3 regions of the Endozoicomonas sp. ALC020 genome follow, and region 3 is predicted to be linked to each of the others. Evidence: predicted binding sites of a transcription regulator. Region 3 holds the regulator's gene; each other region holds the start of a gene.

The links. Region 3 encodes sigma-54, which starts transcription at its own class of promoters, with help from an activator protein. Its sites were predicted from a motif close to TGGCACNNNNNTTGCTNT; they were not measured.
Region 1: the regulator sigma-54 is predicted to act here: its motif matches at 9,170-9,187, upstream of glnK (P-II family nitrogen regulator).
Region 2: the regulator sigma-54 is predicted to act here: its motif matches at 6,204-6,221, upstream of nirB (nitrite reductase large subunit NirB).

What each region holds. Positions count from the first base shown of each region.
Region 1 is NZ_CP184830.1:3,015,097-3,025,603, reverse strand. It holds gene ACOJUO_RS11055 (TniQ family protein) at 1-606, opposite strand, end outside; gene ACOJUO_RS11050 (hypothetical protein) at 1,007-1,177, shown strand; gene ACOJUO_RS11045 (hypothetical protein) at 1,262-1,486, shown strand; gene ACOJUO_RS11040 (JmjC domain-containing protein) at 1,413-2,351, shown strand; gene ACOJUO_RS11035 (LysE family translocator) at 2,419-3,021, shown strand; gene ACOJUO_RS11030 (hypothetical protein) at 3,344-3,505, opposite strand; gene ACOJUO_RS11025 (TniB family NTP-binding protein) at 3,674-4,684, opposite strand; gene ACOJUO_RS11020 (Mu transposase C-terminal domain-containing protein) at 4,684-5,421, opposite strand; gene ACOJUO_RS11015 (hypothetical protein) at 5,370-6,446, opposite strand; gene ACOJUO_RS11010 (TnsA endonuclease N-terminal domain-containing protein) at 6,421-7,074, opposite strand; gene ACOJUO_RS11005 (ammonium transporter) at 7,227-8,477, opposite strand; gene glnK (P-II family nitrogen regulator) at 8,710-9,048, opposite strand; gene ACOJUO_RS10995 (hypothetical protein) at 9,537-9,899, opposite strand; gene ACOJUO_RS10990 (hypothetical protein) at 9,925-10,188, opposite strand; gene ACOJUO_RS10985 (serine hydrolase domain-containing protein) at 10,237-10,507, opposite strand, start outside.
Region 2 is NZ_CP184830.1:4,716,800-4,727,306, reverse strand. It holds gene ACOJUO_RS17530 (molybdopterin-dependent oxidoreductase) at 1-1,877, opposite strand, end outside; gene ACOJUO_RS17525 (NAD(P)/FAD-dependent oxidoreductase) at 1,905-3,170, opposite strand; gene nirD (nitrite reductase small subunit NirD) at 3,172-3,546, opposite strand; gene nirB (nitrite reductase large subunit NirB) at 3,587-6,121, opposite strand; gene ACOJUO_RS17510 (NarK family nitrate/nitrite MFS transporter) at 6,498-7,967, shown strand; gene ACOJUO_RS17505 (LysE family translocator) at 8,042-8,674, opposite strand.
Region 3 is NZ_CP184830.1:513,953-524,459, forward strand. It holds gene ACOJUO_RS01895 (ATP-binding cassette domain-containing protein) at 1-169, opposite strand, end outside; gene ACOJUO_RS01900 (calcium/sodium antiporter) at 565-1,515, shown strand; gene ACOJUO_RS01905 (KpsF/GutQ family sugar-phosphate isomerase) at 1,761-2,735, shown strand; gene ACOJUO_RS01910 (KdsC family phosphatase) at 2,735-3,268, shown strand; gene lptC (LPS export ABC transporter periplasmic protein LptC) at 3,587-4,159, shown strand; gene lptA (lipopolysaccharide transport periplasmic protein LptA) at 4,143-4,730, shown strand; gene lptB (LPS export ABC transporter ATP-binding protein) at 4,831-5,556, shown strand; gene ACOJUO_RS01930 (RNA polymerase factor sigma-54) at 5,814-7,268, shown strand; gene hpf (ribosome hibernation-promoting factor, HPF/YfiA family) at 7,439-7,750, shown strand; gene ACOJUO_RS01940 (PTS sugar transporter subunit IIA) at 7,765-8,217, shown strand; gene rapZ (RNase adapter RapZ) at 8,483-9,340, shown strand; gene ACOJUO_RS01950 (HPr family phosphocarrier protein) at 9,340-9,609, shown strand; gene mgtE (magnesium transporter) at 9,798-10,507, shown strand, end outside.

The sequences.
Region 1 (10,507 bases), 2.5 Mb from region 3:
CAACTTCACCAACTGAGGATTCCCAATTTCAGTTTTTGCCGAGATTAAATCAAAGCCACACCGGCAAGAGTGGACTGCTGCGTCTCGTATATAATCGACACCCACCCCGCACTGAGGACATTTAAAAACAAGCGCGGTACCATGCCTGGGACAAGCTCGCACCAGAGAGATATGCCAAAAAGTTGGGATATAAGATTTCTCTTTTAAACATTGAGGGCATACAGGAATGTTCTCTGATCGAAAAAACACCTTGGGAATATCAAGCCCTTTCCAGTACAGTGAAGAGTGATGCCCCGCAAACAGCCGATCTGTTTTGAGTACCGACAGCTCCAGAAAAGGCAGGTGTTCTTTGCAGCACAAATCAGATAGCAGGCTCAACGCCCAGTAGCGTTTACTTGAGGAAGTGTTGGCGTGATAGAGATTGAAAGAGCCAAGGTCTGTGGGCATTGCCCCTGCCAACTTGCCATGTTGCTTTTGCAGGAGCTTCCCTAAATGGGGGAAAAGCTTCTTTACCCTGAAATGGTTTTCTTCGGCGAGCCGGATAATATAGCTCTCCAGAGATTCGTCGTATTCAGGGTCTGGGCGGATCAGAAACATAAGCACCATTACTCAGGAATTCTGAGCATCAATATAGCGGCTAATTCTCCACACGGAGTGGCATTTTCCTGCGCTTCTATGGATTGTGCTGCAATCATCTGACTTACGCTTTAAAATTTGAACTGACACAGTAACACTCTTGCATGTGAAGGCATAAATCTACTAAAAATTAGCTGAACTTACCTGAAATAATTAAACTACAAATACAGGGTAAACATAGAGACAATATTTTTTAAGAAAAATCAAAAAGCTAAAGCCTTTGCACCATTTGAAAGCATACTTTCGCACTCATATAAGGCATTTCCTATTTTGAAAAATTATTGACTTACGCAGACGATCCAATTAAATTTTCTCATGCTTCCTGTGAAGTATAAGGTAGCCAACCCATGAGCTTGAAAGGAATGATAAAATGAAAATTAAAGCAGATGTTAATGTCGATGCCCCCAGTGCATTCACTATTCGTAATCATGCATTTGAAACAAAAAATCCAAGTGCATTTACTATTCGTAATCATGCATTTGAAACAAAAAGCCCAAGTGCATTCACTATTCGTAATCATGCGTTTAAATCAAAAAAATAAGCTGTATTTTTGATAAAGTAAGCTGTTTGGTAGAGTGGAGCAGTTCATTCTGTCAGACACATTTTAGGCGATAAGGATAAGACTATGAAGCTTGCTGAAAATGTTATTAGGGAGTTGAAAAGTATAGGTGCTAATAAGTATCCATTGTACGAAAAGATTTTAAAACACTCTTTTGATATTAATAGCCCGATCTTTGCAAAAGATAAATTTTCTCGAGCTTACAGAGAGCTTGCTAATGATGGTGAGTGGTTTGCGAACCAAATGGTTGCAAATGCTTGTTTGGAAGGCTATGGCGCTCAACAATATTGACCTTTATAAACTTTGTAGGGATTTTGAAAATAGTTTTTTTTGCAAATCAAATTGCAATATGTATATTACACCTCCAAACACTCAAGGTTTGAAAGCTCATTATGATACTCAAGATGTAATAGTGCTTCAGATAAAAGGCTATAAGAAGTGGTTCTTTGAAAAAGAATCAACCTTATACCCAATGGACAATGATTACGATGACCAACATGTCGAAGATATTATAGAACTTCACTCAGAGGTTTTAACTCCTGGGAGTATTCTTTATTTGCCAAGAGGTTGTGTTCATAAAGCCCTTAATGAAGGTGATAATACTTCTATTCACCTCACAATATCGCTAACACCGTACAGAAAGATACACTTATTGCATGCAATGCTGGAGCAGGCTGTTAATAATCATTCCTTTTTAAGGAAAGCGGTTACTTTAAGCGACATTAAAAAAACCTTAAGTGGGAAAGACACTGGATCAATAACACGTTTAGTTGACTCTCTTAATGAGTTCATATGTAACAGTATTGAAAAAACAGAAGAAAGAATTCTACTTGACGCAGCTCTTAGTTTAATAAAAGATATTCACGATCATCAAAGAACAATATCAATAAACTCGACATTTGAATTCTCTGATATGAATAGGGTTGTTGATCATAATTCGATATTAACTGTTTGCGAAGACCAAAACCTATTCTTTTCAGAGAATGAAAATAAGATTTTTTATATAGGAGGTGAAATTACTATAGATCAAGCGCATATATTTATTAAACGACTATTACTCGAAAAGAAGGTATTCAAGGTTAGTGATATTGATTCTGATGATGCACTAAATATAGCTGATTCTCTAATCAAATCAGGGATCGTCTATTTGAAATAATCTATTTCGCCAGACAACTATAGGGGGTGCACCAGTGCTTTTATTTTTCTTTCTTGCGGTATCAGTAATGGTAATTACTCCAGGGCCTAATGGAGCACTTATAATAAAAACAGTTTCAAAATATGGAAAATTGCATGGTTATCATAATGTGCTTGGAATAGTAGCAGCATTTTTTATACACGGTACTTTATCTATATTCGGATTATCAGCAATTATATTGACTTCTACTGGGATCTTCAATGCAATAAAAACTATAGGAGCTATATATCTTGCATATTTGGCGATTAAAGCTTTTATGTCATCTATTAAATATAGAGAATTAAAGAGTGATGGATACAACATCGAAAAAGGACGGTGCCTTTATAGGAGAAAATACATCTTATCTTTAACAGAAGGACTCTTGACTAATACTTTAAACCCTAAAGTTTCGTTGTTTTATATTTCTGTGTTCCCACAATTTTCAGGCTACTACGGTAGCAATATTGCAACGCTATATAGTCTTGTCACTATTCATGCTATCTTCGCTTTTTTATGGTTTTCCCTAATGACAATATTTGTATCGAAGAGTATTTCATTTACTAATTCACAAACCTCAAACTTTGTCATCCAGTTCAGTGTAGGGTGCATTCTGTCCGTTTTTTCATACAAAGTGTTAATTCTTGGAGTTTAGCATTAAGTCTTTAAAAATCAATGAGTTACATGCATTTTCTGACGTAAAAGCAATTTTGTAGGCCGATAGATACTCCCTTTCAATGGCCTTCATGTCACGTCTGAAATTCTGAAATGCTCTCTTGTCACTCGGTGAGCATGGTACCCTAAGAAATGGGCCAAATGGGGAAATAAGCTTTCCATGCCTTTTACCGTTCTGAAATAACCAGCCTTGGTCGACTTTCTTTGAGACCAGTGCGCCGATCTCTTTACAACTGCTGAACTTTCGCATTATCAACATCCTTGAAGGCAGGTGCATTCATACACCTGCCATATTCATTTACTTACTTTTTGGAACTTCCTGTATTCTTAGCTGCAGCAGACTGTGCACGAGAAGCAAAACTGCCACTGGAAACCTTTCCACCATCTGCTTTAGCTTCACTGCTCTGGATGCGTGCCGCTGCACTGGGTGTCATAGGAGCACTGGTCTTGGACTTATTAGCCATGAGATAACCCTCAAGCGTTCTACACAACCCACCGTAGGTTGCGTTTCGAGTCTCGCTTTGGAGACAAGGTTGAGGTTACGAAAGAAGCGGGGAGTTGGCGGCAGCGTGGGTGGTGAAAAATTTTTTATTTTTGTGTAGGCCAGATAAAACCTGACCTACACGTGGACTCTATAATATCTCGGATAGAGTTCTCACTTCTGTAAATGTTTCCTCAACAACTGGATTTACTCCTCTCTTTGCATTTTGATCCCAGTACGATGGTTTCTCTAGCTCAACAAATTCTATCTGATCAAGGTCTTTCATACGGAATGGATTTTTATCCTCTGGAAAGAATACCTCACATGCTTTCAGAAAATGGTCGTAAGTAATTTGTCGAGTACTTTCTTTGATTGCAAGGAATGCAGCTTGATCGATAACATTCCTTAAAACCCGCAAATTGCCACGACTCACCACAAAAAGTCGAAGAGATATTTCTCGACTCTTCAAATTCGCTTTTTCTTCAAACCCAAGCTCCTCGTCCAATTCATCCAGAAAGTTGAGATAAATTGCCTTTTTTGGTTTGTCTGAGATGATAAATGGAGACAGATATCTTCTACGAAGAAAACGACTTGCTAACTGGGAGTTCTGTTCAATGGCATGCAGGCACCAAGGCATCCCAAACAGGATAAAAGGTCTTTTGGTTTCAATGATTAGCCTTTTTAAGCACTCTGTAGCGTCATATACCAATTTTCTACTTTCGTGTTCCAGAAACCCCTGGGCTTCATCAATAATGAAAAGCTCAATACCAAGCTGATCCACATATTTAACTATTAATTGCAGCAGATCCTCCTCATCCAGTTCCTTGTAATCTTCAATCTCCTGACCAATGGCTTTTAGAATCTTGATCAACAGGCCTCTCTCTGACAGTTTCGTAGGCAAGACACAATATACGACAGGCATTATTGATCGATCCGCCTTCTCATAGCGCTTATGGTCATTTCTAAATTTTTCGATTTGTGCTGACTTACCTGCTCCAGTGTCTCCGTAACATAACATGCATGGTGGTTCTCCCCCGTACTTTGCCAGCTCCTTACATTCTTCCATGTCACTAAAAACAAGGTTATGAATCTCCATCCAGATTCGCAGGTCTCTGACGTAAGCACTTCTCTTTTTTTGCCAGTCTGACAGTACTAACGCCATTACTCTTCACCTCCAGAAGAACTCCAAGCTGAACGGTCAATAGGAACATACCAATCATCTTTTTGATCTGATGAATCACTGGAATTGGAGCTCACTGCATTATTTCCAGGCTCCTTGGTTACACTTGTCAAAGAGCCTGTTGAGTTGTCTGCGACTTTGGCATACCTAGCAGCTCTGACAGACGTACTATTTTTTCCGGTTCTTCCATGACTTTCCCAACGCTCAATCTCCTTTCGAACCAACTCTTTGATAGCGTCTCTTGCCGCTACAACGTCATCATGCCTGTATTTCGCACAAATATATTTCCGAGCGTACTTTTTATGTACCTTATGCTGCCATTCAGAGAGACCATCAGCATATTCAAAATCGACAGCAGGTACTTTCAAGTAACGCCGCTCCGATTCATTAAACACATGAATATACCCAAGGTCATCAGGGTCAACTTTGTACATGACCGTACCGCTACCGATTCTGCCTCTCAACATAGCCAGTTCATCTGAGTCATATCGAAGATTTGAATACTGAACACCACCACGACGCAACTTGCTGTACTTGGTTCGACCTAAGATAACATCCAGTCTTTTTGGATCTACATGCCGAGGAGGGAAATCAAGGATGGCTTCCTTCCAGGCAAGGTCAGGAATAATGGTTCCTTTCGCTACTGGTTGCTGCTGATAAATATCCACTACCCAGGTATATAGAATTTCTGTGAAGGTAGTAAACCAGAGCAAATCCATGGATTCTGTATCTCCGGATATTTTTCACTAATATAATTTTTGGGAATAATTATCGACTTGAGCAGCTTTATAAGAGACAAAAAGCTCGGTGGATGAAAGCCTATATAGAAGCCAGTAATAGAGCGAGACAAAGCATCTATGGAAGTAGTCAGCCAGGGACGTCCAAGAGGTAGGAAGTTCTCATCATCAACAACAAAGACATCAAGCTTCGTATGATCGACTTCTACTCGTTGTAAAACCCTTTCTAGGTTCAAGGACTTACCTGTAGAAGAAAACTCAATATCAGCCTTTCTCTTTCCTTCTCTTGCCATCATCAATTCATAGGGCGGCTCAGCTTTTATACGTTTTCGGAATATGTCATAGCAAGGTGTTTTGAGTTTTTCATCTTCAGATCTTTGCTTGTTCGCCTTTGTTATATAACCATCAAGGTTATCCCACGCTTCCTGAATCGATATACGTTCTTTGGTCTTGTATGTTTCTATTGCCTGCTTTATGAAATCCTCAACTTCCTCTGGTAGTCTGCTGGTATGATTTCCCTGCTTAATATAATCCGTAAATAATGCTTTCACTGTTTGACCATTGGAACTGTACGCAGCATTCCAGCGTGCGAGAGTTCTCCAACCAGGAGGTTTTGAGTCATTCAGCTCTCTGGCAATCTCAGGAATTAATGGAGAAAGTGATTTCTCTGTCCAAGAATCAACAGATTTTCGCAATTTACTGACATATTTGAATCTTCGTAGTACTTCTTCTCTTTGCTTTTTGGGTAAGCTGGCTAAATCTTCAGATAAAGAATCCTCTTCCAAGCTTTCTGGACTATTGATCACAAACTCAACTCTTCCAGCAGCCAGACTGGTTTCAATCTCTTCTATGCTTTTTTTGAGAACCTCACCACTTTGCAAAAGATCTCTTAGAGCAAGCTCCTTTTCATTGCGATTCTCCACTCGAAAAAGTTTTTCAACTTGCGTTTCCTCCTCTGGAAAAAACTTAAACACAGTTCCTTCAGTGAAACGCTGGACGATGGTCATGGCATATTCTCACTACAGAGTCTTTGGTCAAGGGAGAAGTATCTAAGTCAGTGGTCAACTCGTTTCTGGCAAGAAGGTCATATGCCAGCGGAAGAAAATAAGGTAGCTCCATATCAGACAGAACAGCATGATCCTGAAGACTTAGTTGCTGTTCTTCGTTTGATCTCACTATTTCAATTATTTTTCTTTGTTCTGATGCTAGAACACCACCAGTCCTATACCTGTGCAGTATTTTCAGATTATTTAGGTAAGGCTGTCTCCGGATATACTCTTCAGTCCACAACAAGAGCTGAGTGCCTGAACGTTCTGCAGCAGCCTTCATGCAATGAAAACGCTCCAGAAAATCTTTCCGCCTGGCAACTCTCTCTGGTTTAACCTCTATATATGGTCTTTCACCTCCTATCATTCGAGACAGAAAATCAGGGGTATATCTGCAAATGCGACCTTCAAAAACATACTCATAACCCTCAGGCTGGGACTCATAGGAGAGTACCTTTGAGCTGTATTCAAGAGGGTAACAACTATCAAATTCGAGCGCTGATTCAGTGAGGATCGTTGAAGGGTTCTTGAGGCTAACGAAACGATGAATATTGTTAACCTTGGATTTTCCGAGTTTTCTACGATACATAAAAAAGACCCCGGTCATACAACACCAGAAGTATTGTTGCCGGGGTCTGTTTTGTCAAAGTCGTCGTTTTATGTCATTCCTAAACGTTTTATGTCACGTTATGGAAGTATCAACACACACGGCGACAGCTTTTTTTAATCACCTGCATCTTATCACTGTTTACCCATAAACTCGGGATAAGCTTCCATACCACATTCGGTCAGGTCAGCACCTTCATACTCTTCTTCTTCAGTAATACGCAGACCAAGTATCTGCTTGATAGCAGCCCAGACGATCAGGGAAGAGAGGAATACCCAGGCGAAGATTGAACCGATACCCAACAGCTGGGCGCCGAAAGTTGCACCGTCGTTGGTCAGCGGTACTGCCAGCAGACCCCAGATACCTACAACACCGTGTACTGAAATGGCACCCACTGGATCGTCGATGCGCAGTTTATCCAGTGCCAGGATGGCCAGAACGACCAGAGAACCACCAACGCCACCGATCAGAGTCGCAGATACTGCGGTTGGTGTCAGCGGCTCAGCGGTAATGGATACCAGACCGGCCAGAGCACCGTTCAGAGCCATAGTCAGGTCAGCCTTACCGAACAGGACACGGGCTATGATCAGAGCAGCAATGACACCACCAGCAGCACCAGCGTTAGTGTTGACAAAGATCTGGGCGACAGCGTTCGCACTTTCAACATCAGACAGTTTCAGCTGAGAACCACCATTGAAACCGAACCATCCCAGCCACAGAATAAAGGTACCCAGAGTAGCGAGTGGCAGGTTGGCACCGGGGATCGCATTAACAGCACCGTCTTTACCGTACTTGCCTTTGCGTGCACCCAGAAGCAGCACACCTGCCAGAGCGGCAGCAGCACCAGCCATGTGCACAACACCGGAACCTGCGAAGTCCTGGAAGTTAGCTTCGTTCAGGAATCCACCGCCCCATTTCCAGAAGCCCTGAACGGGATAGATGAAGCCAGTCATGAAGACCGCAAACAGCAGGAAAGACCAGAGTTTCATGCGCTCTGCAACCGCACCGGAAACGATCGACATTGCAGTCGCTACAAAGACCACCTGGAAGAAGAAGTCTGAACGTACAGAGTAGTATGGCGCATCATCACCACCCGCAGTTACCGCTGCAACCGTGTTTTCAGTACCAATCAGAGAGCCAAGGACCGGCAGGATACCGCCTTCATTGGTTCCAGGGTACATAATGGCGTAACCACAGAGCAGGTACATGGTAGAGGCAATCGCAAACAGGGCGATATTCTTTGTTAGAATTTCAACGGTGTTTTTAGAACGGACCAGACCGGCTTCGAGCATGGCAAAACCGGCTGCCATCCACATTACCAGCGCACCGGACATCAGAAAGTAGAAAGTATCGAGTGCGTACGACACTTGAGCCAGATTTTCCACAGGGCTCCTCCCAAAAAAGTTCAGCAGATAAGTAGTCTTTTGCTACGGCATTTGTGCCCTGAAAACAGTCTCCTCAACTCGGAAACTGTTTCCACATTAGCTATTTTTATTCTTGCGAATGTCGTCTGGTGCTTTTAGTGTATCTGCAACAAACGACGAAGTTTTTTTATTGTTGTGCATGCACCCTGAGAACCATCAATTTCCTGACTATGGTCTCTTGCTGCTCTGCACATCAAACAGCGTCTTCGCCAGTTTCGTTAGTTCTGATCCGAATCGCCTGCTCCAGATTAGTAACGAAGATCTTCCCGTCACCAATCTTTCCTGTGTTGGCAGCTGAAGAAATGGCTTCGATCACCTGATCCAGCAAGTCATCTGCAATGCCGACCTCCAGCTTAACCTTGGGCAGAAAATCAACCACATATTCAGCTCCACGATAAAGCTCAGTATGTCCTTTCTGTCGACCGAACCCCTTAACTTCGGTGACAGTGATACCCTGAACACCAATCTCGGACAAAGCCTCTCGCACGTCGTCCAGTTTGAATGGCTTAATGATGGCTGATACCAACTTCATAAAAGCTCTCCTGAGTGAATCCTGTTGGCCAACAGGGAAAATCCGGACATTGTTATAGTGATCCGCGCTCCCAGCCCTGAATATTCAGCTGATCTAGATTCCAACTGAGTTTGGTGGCTTACATGCAGACAATGTGCCAAATTTTGAAAATAACCTGATAAACGGGTCTTTAGAGTAAAAAAGGCCCATTTCCGTTCACTTGTTAAATTTCATGCACCAACAAAGCCCATCTCTAACAATTCTCGCACTTAAATCGCGCACTTTTCTGATGCAATGGATCAGCCTCTGTCTCTCATACAAAGCCTGGCTAGCTACTTGGGGAACATCGCCGTAACCGCAAAGCGGAACCCCCAACCTTCAGCGCCCTGTTCTGGCGCATCAGCTCTGGCGCATCAGCCCAGTAACGCACACCAGCTGCAAAGCTCACCGGTAGCTGGCCTATGCGAACTACTTTTGACAGCACAGCATTTACTGGAATATTCCATTGACTATTCTCCCAATCGTAAGTGCTTTCGGATTGTAGCGTATATGTCCAGCCTTTTTGGGTGCAGGAGAGAAGTACCCGATTGCGAACCGCTGTTACCTGCCACATCATTTTGTTCGATCAAAGGTAGCATGGTTCTGGACACGATATTCCAATTATCATTCATCTCGATGGGTATAACAGGCTGTATATTAACAGTTACTCTGTGCCCGTCTTGAGGAACAAAGCCCGTATCATAATTGGCTTGCACGGGTACACTGATCAAATCAGCGACAGGGTTGGTTAATTTTTTTGCCAGCTCATTGTCGTCACAATAACCTGACAGGCAGAGAATCAGGCTTAAACACGATGACAGAAACTTAAACATAACGACAGTAGACTTTTAAATTACTCTAATCCAGGTACAGGCTGACTCTTCCGCTGAAAGCTTCCATCGGAATTTCCGTAAAGTCGGTAGCAAACCAGACTACTACATTATCTCTGGAAGGTGACACATATAAGCCCTGGCCATTCATACCACTCTTATAGAGGTCACCATCAGCGAATACAGCATCCCACTGATAACTATTAAATAGTGGTGCATCTCTGAACTCTTCTGCCAGCCTGGGCCCAAGTGCGCCTTTCAAATAGTTATCGCGTTCTCCTGATGTTTGCATACGTTTCAGCATTTTTTCTGAAACAATGCGTCTATCGCCAAGCTTCTTCTAACTCGGGGTAAACAACATGCCAAAACGTGCCACATCATCTAAACGAGAGCTGACCAGGCCATGAATAATGGCATTACCCTGCGGACTTAAACCAACTGTTGCATCGCCCGCCATGCTCGCTTTGGACCAAATCCGCTCAGCAATAACCTCTGCCAATCTTTTTTGTGTGATTTCCTCAATTACCAAACCCAACATCTGTGTATTAGCGGATGAACACTCAAAAGCCGTGCCCGGCTTTTTCAGATAAGGAATCGCGAATAAGGCATCG
Region 2 (10,507 bases), 2.8 Mb from region 3:
ATATGCTGACTCAACCTGGGAGAGAGTGCGGTGCGTGTCATAGTGTGCCAATGATCACGAACCCTGCCGGTATTCAGCAACAGCGGGTAATCAGCATTGGGCTGATGGTAGGAGACCTCAAACTTCGTCGAAACAATAGTTGCACGACCTGTTTCAGTGAAGAAACCACCCTCAGCAAACAATCTTGTATGTGGATGAGACGTCTGCCCTGAAACCAGTGGCCACTGAAATGGCTCAAGCGCTTCGTATTCTGCATCTGAGATAGCTGCCAGAGCACCAATATTAAAATCTCTTCTACGACCCTCAGAATTATTTTCAAAAGCTGAAAGAGCCGCATGCTCGCGGAAAATATCAGCAGCCCTCTGATAATCAAAGGCGTCACCAAAACCCATTTTCTCTGCCACTTTTGAAATAATCCACCAGTCAGGTTTAGAGTCTCCGGAAAGATCAAAAAGGGCCCTTTGTCTGGAAATTCTTCGCTCCGAGTTTGTGACCGTACCATCCTTTTCACTCCAGCCGGCCGCTGGCAGACGAATATGGGCAAACTCAGAGGTGTCTGTTTTCCCAATACAATCAGACACGACAACCGTCGGACACTTTTTCAGCGCACTGATAACCTTATTGGCATCAGGCATACTGACTACAGGATTGGTGCCCATAATCCAGACAAACTTAATGTCGCCCTTATCCATGGCATTAAACAAATCGACAGCTGTTTTACCCGGCACAGTGGCAATATTCGGCGCCTTCCAAAACCGTCTGACCCGATCTACATCGTCTGTGTTTGAAAAATCCATGTGGGCAGCCAGCTGATTGGCCAGACCTCCAACCTCTCGCCCTCCCATTGCGTTAGGCTGACCTGTAAGCGACAAGGGTCCAGATCCCGGCTTACCAATACGACCCGTAATCAGGTGACAGTTGATAATGGCATTGACTTTATCGGTGCCAGCAACCGACTGGTTCACACCCTGAGACCAGGCCGTGACAACTTTATCGGTCCCGGCAAACCACTCACAAAATTGCTTGAGTGCAGGTTTTTCAATCCCGCAAAGTTCAGCGACCTCTGAAAAGCTTCCTATTTTTCTGGCGGCTTTCAGAGCCTCATTAAAACCTTGGGTGTGCTGATCAATGTACGACTGATCCAGCTTATCGTGCTTATCGAGATAACTGAATAACTTATTAAAGAGAGCGGTGTCCGTGCCTGATTTCAGCGGAAGATGCAGGTCTGCAATATCACAGGTGTCAGTGGCACGGGGGTCAATAACAACCACCTTCATGTCCGGACGCTGCTCTTTTGCAGCTCTTATTCTCTGGAATAATACCGGGTGACACCAGGCCGTATTGGCTCCGACCAGAACAATCATATCGGCCAATTCAAGATCTTCGTAGCTGCCGGGAACCGTATCGGAACCCAGTGATCTCTTCTGACCTGCTACCGTAGAAGCCATGCAGAGGCGTGAGTTGGTGTCCATATTGCTGGAACCAATAAAACCCTTCATTAGTTTGTTGGCCACATAGTAATCTTCTGTCAGTAATTGACCAGAGCCGTATAAAGCCACCGCTTCAGGGCCGTACTCTTCTATTGTGGCTTTCAGTCGCTCAGCGACTTCATCCAGAGCAGAATCCCAGCTGACTCTCTGTTCACCTATAAAAGGCGTTAGCAGTCTATTTTCCAGAGAAACCGTTTCCCCAAGAGCGCTGCCTTTTGAACAAAGGCGCCCGAAATTAGCGGGGTGATCTTTGCGGCCTTCTATATCTACAAGATGCAAATCTTTATTGGTGACCGTCGCCTTGATACCACAGCCAACACCGCAATAGGCACACGTCGTATGGATGACTTGTTGCTGGTTATTGCAGATATCGATGCTGCCAGACATAGACATACTTCCTTTATTAATAGTTTCCTAGGAATTCAGATAACGTTTGCCGAAAACAAGTCGGTCGCGAATATCTGAAATATCCCGTCCTGTTTCCATCAATTCCTGATACCAGAGACCATCGGAAGCATCTCCAAAGAGCAAAGCACCCATCAACTTATTATCACGGATCACCAGTTTTCGGTAGATGCCAACCCCTGCAGCATCAATGATGATCTCTTCATCACTCTCTTGCGCAACAAACTGTCCACTGGAAAACAGATCAATACCGTCAACTTTCAGACTGGTAGGAATCGGAACCGGCTCAAACCGCTCTCCCGAGGTACCCAACAGGCGATGCACAGCCACTTGAGCGTGCCCATAAACCGGCGCCACAAGCCCAAACAGGTCACTATTCAACTGAACACACTCACCAATTGCCGTTACTGAAGGGTCAGAAGTTTGCATTCTGTCATTCACCAGAATACCTCTGTCACACTCCAGCCCGGTTTCCCTGATCAGTTCTATATTGGGCCGAACCCCTGCAGTGACGACCACCAGCGAAGCCTGCAACCACTCGCCATCTTTCAGCTGCACGCCAGTCACTTTACCATTTTTGCCCGTGTAGGAATCGAGCATGGCACTGCAACGAAACTCAATGCCCTTTTCTTCCAGTGCTCCTTGCAAAAGCTTACCGGCCTTTTCATCCAGTTGTCGGGCCATGGGAATGGACATGGTATCCACCACGGTGACTTTCATGCCCCGTCTGGCAAGACCACTGGCACATTCAAGCCCCAGAAGTCCGCCACCAATCACCACAGCCTTTGCCTCAGGACCGGATGAAGCGGTCAGCATCTGCTCAACATCATCGAGATTCCTGAAAGCCATAACGCCTTCCAGATCGGCCCCGGGTACGGGAATACGATTGGGTAGAGATCCCGTCGCCAGGACCAGATGATCGTAATCAAAACATTGACCACCCTCTGTCTCGACTCGCTTCAACTCAAGATTGAGATCACTAACCCGATAGTCACAGCCCGATAACAGATTGATATCCTGATCCTGATACCAGGACTCAGGCTGCAGCTGAATCCCCTGGAGATCGACGCTGCCTGCCAACAGTTTGGATAACTGGATTCGGTTATAGCCCGGGCAGGGTTCTTCAGATAGGACGGTGACCTGATATTGATGACCGCTCTGCTCAACCAGCTTTTCCAGAAAACGGACTGAGCCCATGCCATTTCCCACCACCAGCAGCTTCCGCTGCAATGGCGGCTGACGACTAACGTCAGCCGCCTTGAATACCGCTGTCATATCAGGCTGCCTCAATGGAAACCGATACCAGTGAGACCTGAACCCTCTGGTCCACCACTTCTACGGGATAAGCATTCAGCGCCACGCTCTCATCTTCCAGACACTGACCCGTAGTCAAATCAAAGTGCTGCTTGTAAATGGGCGATGCCACTACCAGACGCCCTTCCAGATCACCTACCAGACCACGAGAGATAACATTGGCCTGACTGAATGGATCATAATTATCCAATGCATATACTTGGTCGTCTACTTTAAACAACGCAACCTGCACACCATCCACCAGAGCACAAACACCCAGGTTAGGAATAAGATCACTTTCACTGCAAACGGTTGTCCAACCTTTATTGGCTGTACTGGCTGTGAGCACTTGAGTCATGATTAAAGTCTCCTGTTTTTCAGCGCTATAGGCACTTCGTTTACAGCTGTTTAAGGGCAATTTTTTCGTCACGGGTAGCCGGACGAATCTGATCTCGCTCGTTCACAAACACCACATTAGTGTCGCTTTCATCACTGTTAATAAAGTGATTGAAACGTTTGAGTTTCTCAGGATCTGAGAGGGTGGTTTTCCATTCACATTGATAGGTACCCACCAGGTAGGTCATCTCATCTTCAAGCTCCTGACAGATACCCAGGCTGTCCTCAATAATCACTTCGCGCAGGTAATCGAGACCACCCTCCAGATTTTCCATCCAGACAGAAGTACGCTGCAGACGATCTGCAGTGCGAATGTAGAACATCAGGAAACGATCGATGTATTTGACCAGCGTTTCATCATCCAGCTCGGTGGCAAACAGGTCGGCATGACGAGGCTTCATGCCACCATTACCGCAGAGGTAAAGGTTCCAGCCTTTTTCCGTGGCAATAACACCCACATCTTTACTCTGGGCTTCAGCACATTCACGGGTACATCCGGACACAGCCATTTTGATTTTGTGAGGAGAACGTACGCCCCTGTAACGATTTTCAACTGCAATCGCCATACTGACACTGTCCAGCACCCCATAACGACACCAGGTACTGCCGACGCAGGATTTCACGGTGCGCAGTGATTTACCGTAGGCATGACCGGTTTCAAAACCGGCATCGACAAGACGTTTCCAGATCTCTGGCAACTGTTCCACACGGGCACCAAAGAGATCGATACGCTGGCCACCGGTGATTTTTGTGTAGAGGTTAAAGTCCCGTCCTACTTCACCAATGGTGATCAGTTTATCGGGCGTAATTTCACCGCCCGGAACCCTTGGCACAATGGAATAAGTGCCGTCTTTTTGCATGTTTCCAAGAAAATAATCGTTGGTATCCTGCAGCTGAGCATGCTGATCTTTCAACACATATTCGTTCCAGCAGGAAGCCAGAACAGAGCCAATGGTAGGCTTACAGATATCGCAGCCACGCCCCTTGCCATGCTTTGCCAGAACTTCGTCGAAAGACTTTAATTCACCGACACGAACCAGGTGATAGAGTTCCTGCCTGGAGTGTGGAAAGTGCTCACAGATATCTTTTTTGACCTCAACACCCAACTCCGTCAGCTCATGATCCAGAACCTGTTTGACCAGAGCCGTACAGCCACCACAGCCGGTTCCGGCACTGGTTTCGGCTTTCAGTGACCCCATATCCATGCAGCCACCGGCTACCGCGTTGACCAGATCACCTTTACTGACGTCATAGCAGGAACAGATTTGAGCCGTTTCTGGCAGAGCAGCCACGCCCAAACCTGTCGCTGCAGAACCATCGGTCTGAGGCAGAATGAGTTCAGCAGGATTTTCCGGGGGACGCATGTCATTCAGCATCATCTGCAACAGGCTGCCGTACTCTTCAGCATCGCCTATCAATACAGCTCCCAGAACCTTTTTCTTATTTCTGGAAACCACCAGTTTTTTATAAACTTCTTTCTCTTCATCAATCAGCTGGTAGCTCAGGGAACCTTCGGTATTGCCATGGGCATCACCAATACTGGCAACATCAACACCCATCAGTTTCAGCTTGGTGCTCATATCGGCACCAGTAAACTGATTACCGTTCTTACCCGTCAACTGATCTACAACCACCTGCCCCATCTGGTAGCCCGGTGCCACCAGACCAAAGATACGGCCACTCCAGAGTGCACACTCACCAATGGCAAATATACGTTCATCAGATGTACGGCAGTCGTTATCTATAACGATACCGCCTCGCTCACCCAACTCCAGTCCGGAAGCTTTCGCCAGCTCATCTCTTGGGCGAATACCGGCTGAAAACAGTACGATATCGGTATTCAGTTGTTCGCCGTCAGCGAACTGCATCTGGTGAACAGCGCCTTCACCATCAACAATCTGTCGGGTATTTTTGGAGGTATGAATCGTGACCCCCAGACCCTCGATCTTGCGTCTGAGCATGGCACCACCGCTATCATCCACCTGAACAGCCATCAGACGGGGAGCAAATTCGACCACGTGGGTTTCCAGCCCAAGATCTTTCAGAGCTTTTGCTGCTTCAAGCCCCAACAGACCGCCACCCACAACGGCACCGATCTTACTGTTACGGGCAGCTTCTTTAATCGCTTCCAGATCTTCGATGGTACGATAGACAAAACAGTTTTCACGGTCATGCCCGGGTACGGGAGGAACAAATGGATAGGAGCCTGTAGCCAGTACCAGCTGATCGTACTTTTGAGTCATGCCACTGGCTGTCACTACTTCACAGGACTCACGATTTATTGATGTAATGGCTTCATTAAGAACAAGATTAATGCCTTCCTGCTCATAAAAGCCTTCAGAAACCATAGACAGGTCATCCGCTGAGCGACCTGTGAAAAATTCACTGAGATGAACCCGGTCATAGGCAGGACGGATCTCTTCTCCAAATACCACCACATCGAAGCGTTTCAGGCCGCCAGCATCTACCAGTTTCTCCAGAAAGCGGTGACCTACCATGCCGTTACCGACAACCACCAGGGTTTCTTTTCCGATCATCCCAGACATCCTCTTTAGTATCTAGCATTGGGCCGGAACAACTGCATCCTTTAGAGCCAGCCTCTTTTCTAATTCTTGTGCCTATGCAACTGCCGTGCCCACTTTCAAAACACGATAAAAACAGGAAATTCTTTCCTGAGACTTTAGCTACTCGCACAAAAATAATGCACGCAGAAATAATCAAACAGCTAAAGAGCACCATTTTGGTGAGCAGAATAAAAATACTCAGAAACTTCCCGCACTCAAATAAAGAACTTTCTTGCATAGAAGAGAAAATTCATTAAATACGCATAAAAATGCAAGTCAAATCGGTGCATTTATCATATTGGCCTGATGTTTGCTTTTGCTTGGGGAATTTCTTAAACAAGGAGGATGTATGAGCAACCCCGATTCATTTAACCTGTTTTCTTTTAGCGGGAAGACCAAGATTCTGCACCTTAGCTGGATTGCCTTCTTTATTAGCTTTGTGGTCTGGTTTAACCATGCGCCTCTGGCCCTGGCTATTTCCGAGTCTCTGGGCCTGACTCGTGAAGAACTGAAAACCCTGCTGATTCTGAACGTAGCCCTCACTATTCCGGCTCGAGTCATCATCGGTATGCTCACTGATGTTTATGGTCCCAGAAAAGTCTATTCCGGACTCCTGGCCATCTGCAGTATTCCTTGTTTTATGTATGCCATGGCAGATGACTTTACCCAGGCCGCCATAGCCCGCTTTATGCTGGGTACTATTGGTGCAGGCTTTGTGGTCGGCATTCGTCTGGTATCTGAGTGGTTCCCCGCTCGCCAATTGGGTACCGCAGAAGGTATTTACGGTGGCTGGGGCAACTTTGGCTCTGCTGCTGCTGCCATGTCTCTGCCCACCATTGCACTGCTCTTTGGTGGAGAAGATGGCTGGCGTTACGCCATTGGCCTGACCGGATTAATCTCCTTGCTGTTCAGTGTCGTCTTCTACATAAACGTCACAGATACCCCTAAAGGTGCTACCTACTTCCGCCCCAAGAACATTGGCGCCATGGAAGTCACCAGCAAAGGCGACTTTGCCTTGCTGCTGATCATGAAGATTCCCATGTATGCGGCATTGGCTCTGCTGACCTGGAAGCTTTCACCTAAGGGTGTTGCCATGCTGAGTGCCGGGATTTCAACGGCTATTTATGTCGGTCTGACTGCTATCTACCTGTTTGATGTCTGGAAAGTCTGGCAGGTCAACAAGCACATTTTCTCCGAGCCTGTGCCAGCTATTCACCAGTATCAGTTCAAGCAGGTGGCCGTTCTGAACGTTCTTTACTTCGCTACCTTCGGTTCTGAACTGGCCGTGGTGTCCATGCTACCTCTGTTTTTTGCAGATACCTTTGAACTGGATCCGGTCATGGCGGGTCTGGTCGCTTCCGCTTATGCCTTCATGAACCTGATGTCCCGTCCGGGCGGAGGATTACTCAGTGACAAGTTTGGCCGCAAGATCACTCTGCTGTTTCTCACTGCAGGCCTGGCCGGTGGTTACTACATGATGAGTATCATTGATTCCAGCTGGCCACTGGTTCTTGCTGTTGTTGCTGCCATGGCCTGCTCCTTCTTTGTGCAGGCCGGTGAAGGTGCGGTATTTGCGGCTGTACCCCTGATCAAGCGTCGACTCACAGGTCAAATTGCCGGTATGACAGGAGCCTATGGTAACGTGGGCGCTGTCTTCTACCTGACAGTATTGTCTCTGGTGGACTACTCCACCTTCTTCATGGTTATCGCAGGCACTGCAGTGTTGGGTTTCTTTACCCTCTTCCTGATGGAAGAACCCAAGGGTCAGATGGCCGAAGTGATGCCTGACGGCAGTGTCACCATGATTGATGTGACCTGATCATTCTGTTTCAGTGGTCCACAATGGGCCACTGAAACAAAACACAGTCACCGGATACTCTTCAGCCTGATCCTCTATTTCACAACCAACACGGCAGCGATACCCGCCAGAACATAGAGCCCCCCTGTAGAACGCTCAAATAACAACATACTTTTTTTTGTACTCAGCATAGGTTTCACAGATTTTGACAGTAGCCCATAGAGAAGCTTGCAAACCAAATCCACTACAACCCAAGTCATTACAATGATCAATATTTGTTGCACAAGATCCTGATCTCTATTAATAAACTGAGGCAAGAAAGCCATAAAGAAAATAATATCTTTTGGATTACTGGCTCCCAATAGAAAAGCTTTTTTAAACAGATTACTGAAGCCGGGAAACTGCAAAGAACAATCATTGAGACGTTTACTGGTAGTGTCAGCCATCGACTTCCTGATGGTATTAACCCCCAGATAAACCAGATAAAGAGCTCCCATCAGTTTCAGTATCAGAAACATGTTTTCCGAAGCCGTAAGAATGGCCCCAAGACCAGTGGCCGAAATAACCAGGTAAAGTGATGAAGCCAGCGTACCACCCAAAAATGCCGGATAGGATCTGATAACCCCATAGTTAATAGAATTGGACACCATGTACAGAGATAGAGGACCAGGAATGAGTATGACTACAAAGATTGAAACAACATACAGAAACCAAACTTCAATACTCATTATTCACTCCAAAAGCAGCGACTGTACCCTATAGCACTCCCTATAGCACTACCAGTTGCTATTTTTACCTCTCCTACAAAACACTTCCTTAAGATACATGGCCCGCACACATGCCTGCAAAAAACCGCTTTGATTCTGAATCCTCCTGACAGAGCAGGAGGCCATAGCGTCGATCTCTGGACGCTCCCGCCGCTTTGGTTTGAGTAGTTGTGCAATAAACGACATTGAACGCAAATAGAATATCAGGAAATTCAAACGCTGTCCCTCCCCCCCCCTACCCCTTTCATCAGTTCTTGATAGATCGAATCATTGAACAGAGGATATGAATCAAGCTATTGAGCTATACCGGAGAATTGTTTGCAGATTTCATGAGGAACCTGACGGAGTTCCGTACTAAACTGCATCTTGCGCTTTTTTCCCATTCTGAGCCTTTTGATCACGTCAGTGAAAGGGCAAGTATCGCCCCCCCTCTGGAGATCGTGTGGGTCAATCCTTCAGGTGTTGTCATGCCAAATCACGAAGTACCCAAATTAATTCATGTTAGTATTGTCAGCCCTATTGAAGGTTTGGAGTTTGCTTTTCTAAAAATATGGGCCGAGGTTAACCCGGATTATAAAATCAATGTCTGGGCCCCCGAACGTTTGATATACCAAAAAATTCTATATTCGCTGCTGTTTTCCGAGATAAGCAATAACGCTATCGAAAAAGATGACCCCGGTGATATTGCTCGGCTGAAAGAAAGCATCTGGCAAAAAATTGATAACTTTATGGGAGAAAGCAGTGAAATAGAAGAATTAAATATAATGGAATCTGATCTTCCAGACAGTGTAAAGAAGGAATTTGTCATCCAATGGAATAAAATCAATAATTCTTTAGATAAAATTAAAAATTTAATCAGCAACGCTACTGTTCATAAAAAGCTGAAAAACCTAGATCAAGGATATAAAAATTTTATCAGATACAGTTTAGGCTTTACTAACAGTTTAATCATCGAAAGATTTATCGGGCTGAGTCAAAAATTCGTACTAGGAGGGGTATATATTGATAAAGGACTACTACCGGAAATGGACAGTCACCCCTTTCTAAAAAGAAGCAGTTCCCTTGATCCTATATCGGGGACGGCAGTGACTTCTGAGAAGGAAAAGCAGCTCGAAAGTGCCAAGCTACATGCTCTTTTTAAAAAAATGTTTTCAGATGGAACTATTTCAGATCCCAGCCCTTATTTTGAGAGATACGGTACAACCCTGTCGAGAGAAGAAATCACTCGAATTCAAGGTATCGTAGCAGAAAGCAGTATTAGTGATTTATTCCATAGTCTGCCGAAATATGACTTAAAGGTGTATAGCCGTAATAAATTATTCTTCAGTAAGAAAGTAAATTTTGAATATGATACTCCCACTATAGCTCTTGATGATTCAATCCAGCCCCTGATGGTGGCCTCTCGCCAAGGACACCCAACAATCAAACTACTACTTGATGAAATCTGTTTACTTCATGAGACTGTAGAAAATTTAAAAAAATCATCACTAAGAAAAAAAGAAATCACATTAAAGATAAGGAAGGCTATTCATAAATTCTATATGGAAAGAAAAGTTATTATCTCTGATAATGACATCGATAAAATTGCAACCATATCAACTGATCTTCGGCATGATATCGACAAATTTAACTGCATCATTACTGCAAAATTAGGTTATGATGCTTTTGAAAGATTAATAAATCTTGAAAAACCAAAAGATATCAAAATCATTCCAATTAACTACTTCATAGCGAATAATCTCTTTTATAACAGAAGTTTTAGAAACCTTGGTTTTAACTCGTCACCAACAAGTG
Region 3 (10,507 bases):
GACGTCCGATCAAACGTAATAACGTCGTTTTACCAGTACCCGATGGCCCCATAATACCCACCACCTTTCCTCTGGGAATGGCGATATCAACATTCTTGAAAATCGTTCGATCGCCTCGATGAAACGTCAAACCACGGATCTCAATAAAGTTATCACTTGCCTTTGTCATTGGAAGGCTATTCCTTGTCTATGTGTGGACTGCACTCAGTAGCAACCGCCGTCCCCTGGTAGCTTACCACCAACCCGCATCTAATTATGGCGACTTTCAGCTACCTTTTGAACTGTGGGAACGTATCCTTATCAGTATCACTGCATCCAAACAGCTTCTTTACCGGCTTTTTACTATCTTTTCACTATCAACAGACTTAGACTGGGCTTTTTTATCTAGAGTCCGTACTGGCAGAACAATGCTATATGAACCGATCCGTTCCGAGAATGACTGCTCCCTTTCTGATAATGGTTTTTTCACACAATAATGACTGAATAAAATCATCTTGCCGCTTCCAAGGTAAAAAAAAAAGTATCTCAGCCAATCATCCTGAATTAGAGAAGAGAATTTATCCTATGCTCATTGCCCTTGCTGCCATCCTGGTGGGTTTCATTATCCTGACCTGGAGTGCAGACCGTTTTGTTGCCGGTGCCGCTGCTACGGCCAGCAATCTGAACGTCTCAAGAATGTTAATCGGCCTGACAGTGGTCTCCATAGGCACCTCTGCACCTGAAATTCTGGTCTCTCTATCGGCTGCACTGCAAGGATTCCCGGGACTGGCCGTGGGCAATGCCATGGGTTCAAACATCGCCAACATCGGCCTGGTTCTGGGTGTTACTGCCCTGATAGCCCCCCTGCCTGTTAAAGCGGCTCTGACCAAGAGAGAAATTCCCCTTCTGTTGGTGATAACTATTATTTCCGGTCTCTGCATTGCCAATGGTTATCTGGGTCGAATAGATGGTTTGATTCTGCTGGCAGGCCTCGTCATTACCCTTTACCTGATGATCCACTGGCAGAAACAACACCCGGATGAGGCAGTGGTGGAAGATGAAGACATTCCAGAGCTGTCCTCAGCAAAAGCCTGGTTTATGCTGGGTTCTGGTCTTTTACTGTTGCTGGGCAGCTCACAGCTACTGGTATGGGGGGCCACCGAGATTGCTAAGGCCATGGGCATCAGCGACCTTGTGATCGGGTTGACGATTGTTGCCATTGGCACCAGTCTGCCAGAGCTGGCCGCATCCATCACCAGCGCTCTGAAAGGCCATCATGATATTGCCTTGGGTAATGTGATCGGCTCAAACACGTTTAACCTTCTGGCGGTTCTCTCCATGCCCGGACTCGTAGCTCCCGGAGCACTGGATCAGGCAGTTATCCTGCGGGATTATCCTGTTATGCTGGGCATGACAATATTGTTGACCCTGGTCTGCGTGATTGGCAGGAAACCTCGACATTTGGGCAGAATGACAGGCATTGCGCTGCTCTCAATATACTTTCTCTATGGTGCCTGGTTATTCATTCAGCACTGACTTTTTCAGGCAGGGCTGACCGGTCAGCTCTGCCTCCCGGGTTTCTCCATTTTAGCCCGTGTTAAGACTATCCTGCACGGCAACTGCTCCTGCATCCATGCGGTCGTGCGGTTGCGATAAGGTCTATAGTATCGGAATCAGGAGGAACTGATCATAGTGCACAGGTTTTAATGCAGAAATCCCGAACTGTTACTGTGGCGAAAGGCACTATAGAATAGCCGTGTCACAACTAATCTGTACGTAATATGACTACTGACGAGCCGTTCATCTCAATTGGTCGCCGCACCGTTACCATGGAACTGGAAGCTGTTCAGAGCCTGATAGACAGGATCGACAGCAGTTTTGCCAGTGCCTGCCGTGTTATGCTTGAATGCCGTGGCCGGATTATTGTCGTTGGCATGGGCAAGTCGGGACATATTGCCCGCAAGCTTGCTGCAACCCTCGCCAGCACCGGCACCCCTGCCTACTTTGTACACCCCGGGGAAGCCAGCCATGGTGATATGGGAATGGTCACCCATGAAGACGTGGTTCTGGCTCTTTCCAATTCTGGCGAAACCAGCGAAGTCATTACTCTATTGCCCCTGCTGAAAAGACTGGGCACCCCCCTGATCAGCATGACCGGCAACCCGAATTCAACACTGGCGAAAGATGCTGAAGCCCATCTCAACACCGGGGTGGAAAAAGAAGCATGTCCTCTGGATCTCGCGCCTACCTCGAGCACGACCACAGCCCTGGTAATGGGCGACGCACTGGCCATTGCCCTGCTGGAAGCCCGCGGGTTTACTGCAGAAGACTTTGCTTTCTCTCACCCTGGTGGCTCTTTAGGTAAACGACTGCTTCTGAAAGTAAAAGACATCATGCACATTGGCAGACGGGTACCAGAAGTTCCCCTGGGCACACCAATGAGCGAAGCCCTGCTGGAAGTTACTCGCAAAGGCCTGGGCATGACCGCCATTGTCGATAACAAACGCCATGTCATTGGCATTTTCACCGATGGTGACCTGCGTCGGGCTCTGGACAAGGGCGTCGACCCCAAATCCACACTGATTGATGAAGTGATGACCAGCCACTGCAAAACCATCCACCCCGAGATTCTTGCGGCTGAAGCCCTGAAGATTATGGATGACCGGAAAATCAATGCTCTGATCTGTGTTGATGATGACAATGAACTGATCGGTGCCATTAATATGCACGACCTACTGAAGGCGGGCGTTGTATGATCAGTTCTTCACTACAATCTGCCGCCGCCAGGGTTCGTTTGGCTGTTTTTGATGTCGATGGTGTTCTCACTGACGGCAAACTGTTGTTTGGTGAGCATGGCGAATCAATGAAAATATTCAATACTCTCGACGGTCATGGCCTGAAAATGCTCAAGCAGTCGGGTGTAAAAACGGCCATCATCACCGGCCGTCGATCCGTATTTGTTGAAAAACGAGCCTCCGACCTGGGCGTAGATTTTCTCTATCAGGGCCGCGAAGACAAGTTTGTCGCTCTGAAAGAATTGCTTCAGGAAGAAGGGCAAGGTCTTAGCCTGGATGAAGTGGCCTACATCGGAGACGATCTGCCAGATCTTCCAGCCATTCGACAGGTTGGTTTTGGCTGCAGCGTTCCTAACGGGCACTACTACGTTCGTGAACACTCACCTGCTATCACTACTAATCGTGGCGGCGAAGGTGCAGCCAGAGAATTTTGTGATTTCATTCTTAAAGCCAAAGGCAAGCTGGATGACATGCTGGCCAGTTACCTGAAATAGAGAGTTAAAATACCCAAAATATCGCTGTGATAGTTTTCCACCATTACAGCGATACCTTTCCATTCAAGCGTTTCTTTGACGACAAGAAAGCACTACCGTTCAACTCTTCTTACGTAAGGCCGACAGCGAGTGTCTAGTATTTGAAAACATTCGTCTGCAGCCCCTGATGATCAAATAAAATCATGGTAAACTGAATTCATTTGCTGCGAAAATGCTGCCGACTGCACAAACCGGGCATCATTTTCCTGAATGGCCTTCTTTTGTCGGTATCTGCCTTTGCAGACTCTGACCAGATTGTGACCCGGAGCCAATGATCTGATGCCCAATCGGAACCTGATAATGATTGCTTTTCTGATGCTGATAATGGTCGGAGTTGGCTATTGGGCTTATGACAGCAAACTCCATGTTGGGGTTCAGAAAAAACAGCCTCTGGTTCGTGAGAACGCTGACTACTATTTCATTGACACCAGGGTCACCCAGTACAACAAAGAGGGCGAACTGGATTACATACTGGTCTCAGACAGTATCACCCATTACCCGCACAATGACACAACGTTGCTGCAAACCCCTCATCTGGAGAATTTCAATACCCCCGGAAAACCCATGGTGGCCGACGCCCTCTATGGCAAACTGTTGCCCGGCAGCGAGGATATAGAGCTCTGGGATGATGTGGTGATGACCCAGACGAACCTCGGCAATGGTAGTAAGGTTCGAATAGACACTGATTTCATGACCATATACTCTGAAAAGGATCTGGCAGTCACTGATCGACCGGTACTGATCACCAACGACACTGGACGTACGCGCGCCATTGGTATGGAGGCTTTCTTCAAGGAGAGTCTGGTTAAACTCAAGTCTAGGGTAAGAGGATTTCATGAGCCAAAGCCATGAACAGGCCAAGCGCCTTGATCCAAATGAGCGGCCAGACAGAAAGAGTCGTCGCAGAGGGGTCGAATATTACCTGATGCTGGGGGCCACGGCTCTGCTTCCAGTCATGGCACAAGCATTGCCATCTGACCGGCAGAAGCCTATTGAGATCGAGTCCAACACCGCCGATATCGATAACAAGAAAGGTGTATCCATCTATAAAGGCAATGTTGTGATGATTCAGGGCACCACCCGAATTACCGGAGACAAGGTGACCATCTATTCCGTCCAGCAGGAAGTTAAAAAAATTGTGGCAGAAGGCGACAAGGAAAGAGCTTACTACGAAGAACAGCAACCTGATGATCAGGGCATTCTGAAAGCCTGGGGTCATACTATCGATTATCAGGTGGCTGGCGATAAGATCCAACTGATCAAGCAGGCGCAGTTGACCCAGAAGGGTGATACCTTCACAGGTGAACGCATTGATTATGACCTGACCAAGCAGACCGTGAATGCCAAGGGCAGTGAGAACAAAAGCAACCCGGATGGTCGGGTCAAAATGATTTACCAACCCAAACCTGAGAGCAAGCAGTAATACTCATATCCCATTACACTCACTGCTCAACGACTGAACAGGCTTGAAAGGGCTGCCAGAAAAACGACAGCTAACTTTTAAACAGGAAGACAAACTCCGGATGGCAACGCTTAAGGCAGAACATCTCAGTAAAAGCTACAAAGGCAGACAGGTCGTCAAAGATGTATCTCTGGCTGTCGACAGTGGTCAAATTGTCGGACTTCTTGGCCCCAACGGGGCAGGTAAAACTACCTGCTTCTACATGATTGTAGGTCTCGTAAAAGCAGACGGTGGACAGGTTGACCTTAGTGGCCAGAGTTTAACTCACGAACCTATGCATGGCCGGGCCAGAGCTGGCGTAGGTTATCTGCCACAGGAAGTTTCTATTTTCAGGAAATTGACGGTCACCGATAACCTGCTCTCGATATTGGAAACCCGTTCCGACCTTTCCCGGAAAGATCGCATCGCAAAAATGGAGTCATTGCTGGAAGAGTTTAATATCAATCATATCAGGGACAATCCGGGTATGAGCCTTTCCGGTGGTGAAAAGCGCAGGGTAGAAATTGCCCGAGCTCTTTGCACTGACCCAAAATTTATTCTGCTCGATGAACCCTTTGCCGGTGTTGACCCCATTTCTGTTGGTGACATCAAGGCCATTATCACGCACCTGAAAGCCCGGGACATCGGAGTCCTGATTACCGACCACAATGTCCGGGAGACACTGGATATCTGCGAGAAGGCCTACATTGTCAGCGAAGGCACTATTATTGCCGAGGGTGATAGTCAGACTGTCCTGGCTAATCAAAAGGTTCGTGACGTTTATCTCGGGCATCAGTTCAGTCTCTGATCATCTCTTGACTGGTCTCGCGAAAGAAGCGGGCAAAGATGTTGAGCTGATTTATTTTCATACTCTTGTTCTGAATGTTGCATGGCTGACTTGATGAATCACTTTCCCGAAGCTTCAGATGTGATTATAATCCCAGTGACATGGAGAGTAGCCCAATCAAAATAATGAGCAGACACTGAGATATAACTGTCAGGCGCTGATGGCATCAAATCTGGCACCCTCAGTGCAGACACCGAAGTAAAGGTATACAGTTGCCTATGAAGCCATCCTTACAGCTAAAAATGGGCCAGCAGCTGACCATGACACCTCAGCTGCAGCAGGCCATAAGGCTTCTGCAACTTTCCACTCTGGACCTTCAGCAGGAAATCCAGGAAGTTCTTGAATCCAATCCGATGCTGGAGTCTGAAGAGTCCGTTGAAGAACCACCTGCATCTGGTGATGAAGGGGAACAGCCTGTTGACTTCAATGAAAAAGCAGAACAGCCCCCGGAACCAGAAGAGCCCCAGTGGGCTGACAGCATACCCAATGACCTGCCCGTTGACTCCGGATGGGATGATGTCTATTCCAGCCTGCCCGCTGCAACCGATGAAGAACATGATCCTTTTGCCCGCTCCCGGGCCAATGAGTCCCTCCAGGACTATCTGGAATGGCAGTTAAACCTGACTCCCATGACTGACAGAGACAGGCTGATGGGCCTGGCTGTGATCGAAGCCATCAATAATGACGGGTACCTCACTCACTCCCTGGAAGAAATTTATCTCTCGCTACAGGAACAGGTAGAGGAACTGGCGTTTGAAGAACTTCAGGTCATGCAACGACGGATTCTTCACTTTGATCCGGTGGGTTGTGCCAGCGCTAACCTGAAAGAATGTCTCGAAGTTCAACTCAATCAACTGCCACAAGAAACCCACTTCCTGAAAGAAGCACGTCTGCTGATCCAGAATCATCTACAGGCTCTGGGCAGTCGTGACTATGCCCAAATCATGCGGCGTACCCGTCTCAAAGAACATCAACTGAGGGAAGCCCTTAGCCTTGTTCAAAGCCTCAACCCGAGGCCCGGATCAGAAATCGGCCAGGCGGACACGGAATACGTCACCCCCGATATTTCGGTCACCAAAGTCAGGGACCGCTGGGCGGTTGAACTGAACTCAGAATCCCTGCCCAGACTTCGCATCAACAACAATTACGCCTCAATGGTGCAACGTGCCAACAACAGTCGTGACAATGTCTTTATGAAGAACCAGCTGCAGGAAGCCCGCTGGTTTCTGAAAAACCTGCAAAGTCGTAACGAAACCTTACTGAAAGTAGCGGGCAAGATTGTTGAATTTCAGAAAGATTTTCTGGAGCAGGGTGAGCAGGCCATGAAGCCCCTGGTGTTGGCAGACATTGCTCAGGCGGTGGATATGCACGAGTCCACTATTTCCAGGGTCACTACACAGAAATACATGCACACTCCAAGAGGCGTGTTTGAGCTGAAATACTTTTTCTCCAGCCATGTCAGCACAGCCACTGGTGGAGAGTGCTCATCAACAGCCATCAGAGCCTTGATTAAAAAACTGGTATCCGATGAAAACCCTAAAAAACCACTGAGTGATAACAAAATCGCCGGCTTGCTGGGGGACCAGGGGATCAAAGTGGCCAGGAGAACCATCGCCAAATATCGTGAATCAATGAATATACCGCCATCGAATGAACGCAAGCAGCTTATCTGAGCCTTCAGCGATTGAGGTAACAAGCCCTTATACCACAAATCGCCCCATAGATTTTTTGTCTCAGAACAGCGCTAACTGTCATTGACAGTGATAGACTTTCAATCAGGGTTGCCCGTACAATCCCGGGGGCAGTCCAATGTCGAGAATCGGGATCAGCAGGAGAGCGTTACATGCAAGTCAACATCAGTGGACATCATGTAGAGGTGACTGAGGCTCTGAAAGATTATGTCACCAAGAAACTCGACCGCCTTGCCGCCCACTTTGATCAGATTACAAACGTTCAGGTCACTCTGAGTGTTGAGAAACTGAAGCACAAAGTGGAAGCGACTCTACATGTTCGTAGGGCGGATATTAATGCAACCGCTGAGGCTGAAGATATGTACGCTGCCATTGATGACATGTCGGACAAACTGGATCGACAACTGGTAAAACACAAAGAGAAAACGCTTGACCGGCTACAGGGTGCCAACGGCCGCCTGTAAGCATCGATCGTTGTATGATTATTGAAAACATTCTAACCCCCGGGCGCACCCTCTGCGATGTGCAGGGGGCCAGCAAAAAGAAAATCCTGGAAATTGTTGCGGAAATCATCAATGAGCATGTTCCCGCTATCAAAACCAAGGATCTGTTTAACAAGCTGATTAACAGAGAGCGACTCGGTACCACCGGTTTGGGCAAAGGCATAGCCCTGCCTCACTGTCGCTCCAGTGCTTGTCAGCATCCTACCGGACTTCTGATCAAACTGTCTGAACCCATAGATTTTGACTCTGTGGACAAGCAGCCGGTCGATCTGGTGTTCGCACTTATTGTTCCGGAAGAAAATACTCAGGAACATCTCAATATATTGCAGGCTGTCGCTGAGCGCTTTCAATCAGAAGTATTGTTAAGTCAGATGCGAGCGGCAGAAAATTCCGAGGCACTTTACAGCATCATCTGTTCCCCCATTTAACGACTGTAGATAAAAAATATTTTGCTTGCTGATCTGATAACAGAAGCAGGCAAAATGTTTCTTGCTCAGAAATCCTTTCTTCTTCACTTTTGTCACTACAAAGCCTATTTATCCTTCAAAACTGCATGGAATAGAAATATCCGGACTATGCTAGAAATAAAAGAAAGCGACTGGTTCTAATCTCATTAGGTTTTGATAGACTTGCCTCACTCGGAACCAGGTGAGAGACCTGTTTACACAGTCAAACAATCGGGAAGGACACACCATGAAGCTGGTCATCATCAGTGGACGTTCAGGCTCCGGCAAAAGCTCCGCCCTTCACGCCCTTGAAGATGAGGGTTTTTACTGTGTAGACAACCTTCCTGCCAGCATGCTGAATGATCTGCCAACCAATCTTAAAAGCAACCTGGTCGAACCGCACCGTATGGCTGTCAGCCTCGATGTTCGTAATGTGCCCGGCTCTCTGGAACGCTTCCCGACATTGTTGGAAAAGTTGAAAAAACAGGGGGTTGAGTGTCAAGTAATCTTTCTCGACGCAGACAGCAACACCCTGATGAAGCGCTATAGTTCGACACGCCGTCGCCATCCTCTGAGCAATGACAAGGTTTCCCTGACAGAAGCCATTAATCTGGAAAAGAAACTGCTGGCCCCACTGGCTGAAGAAGCTGATATTAGGCTGGACACTTCGCCACTGTCTGTCCATGAAATCAGAGAACAGATAAGACAACGACTCTGCGGCTCCACCAGCAAAAGTATGACCCTGATGATCCAGTCCTTTGGCTTCAAGCACGGTATGCCAGTTGATGCCGACTACGTCTTTGATGTTCGCTGTCTGCCTAATCCTTTCTGGGTTGAAGCCTTAAGATCCTTCACTGGTCAGGATCAGCCAGTTAAAGATTTTCTGGCATCAGAACCCATGGTGAATGAGATGTTTGAAGATCTCAGCACATTCGTGGAAAAATGGTTACCAAGGTTCGAATCCGGACAGCGCAGTTATATGACGATTGCGATCGGATGTACCGGGGGGCAGCACCGTTCCGTATTTATTAGTGAAAAACTGGGCGAGTGGCTCAAAGAACGTTTTGACTGTGTTCAGGTCAGACATCGGGAGCTTTCCAAATAATGATCCAGAAGCAGATCACCATTATTAATAAACTTGGTTTACATGCTCGGGCAGCATCCAAATTTGTTTCTACAACGACGGCTTTTGCCAGCCAGGTGAAGGTGAGCTTTAACGGCCGTGAAGTGGATGGGAAAAGTATCATGGCCGTCATGATGCTGGCTGCTGGAAAAGGCTCTGTCCTTGATTTGACATTTGAAGGCCATGATGAAGAAGAGGCCTGTTCGGCTCTGTGCAATCTGATCAATGATTTTTTTGAAGAGGGTGAGTAGTCACCCTTTTCATCATTAAATCCCTGTTTATACTGGTCTCTCGAAAAGCTTTGCCAGAGATTGAAAGCCCGGCAAAGCTAACAAAGAATGACATGTGAAATGACTGAGTCTGACTATCAGACTTGATGGTTAAAAGAACAGAAGTTCGATACTCAGACACTTCTACCAAAAAAACCGGATACGCATCTATGGTTCAACAGCTACAACTGAGTATCGGAGACAAGGCATTTCAGGAGCTCAACGAAGCCCTTGAGCACGGTGTTTCTCCTGAACTCAGGCGTATGCTGAATGGTCTTCCGGCTCCGGATGCGGCACACCTGCTTGAATCTTCCCCTCCCAAACTTCGCAGCCTTCTCTGGCGCCTGATCGATCGAGAGATGGAAGGCGACGTATTGCAGGAGCTGAGCGACGAAGTCCGGCAGTTTTTCCTGGACAGGATGAATGTGGCAGAACTCAAAGTCATTACCGAAGGTCAGGACGTTGATGACATAGCTGACTTGCTACAGCAGCTACCCGACGCCATCACCCGAAAAGTGCTGGATTCTATGGACAGCCAGGACCGGCAACGGGTAGAAGCCGTTCTCTCTTATCCGGAAGACACAGCCGGTGGACTGATGAATACTGATGTCATCACCATCCGACCCAGTAGTACGCTTGATGTTGTGCTTCGTTACCTCAGGCGTCACAAGGATATTCCGGAGATGACAGACAGTCTGTTTGTCGTCAACCGCAGAGACGAATACATTGGGGCATTGCCTTTATCCGTTCTCCTGACCACATCCCCTTCAGCCACAGTTTTTGAAGTAATGCAGACCGATCTGAAACCTATCGCTGCCGATATGGAAGACAGCCAGGTTGCGCAATTGTTTGAACGGCAGGATCTGGTATCAGCACCAGT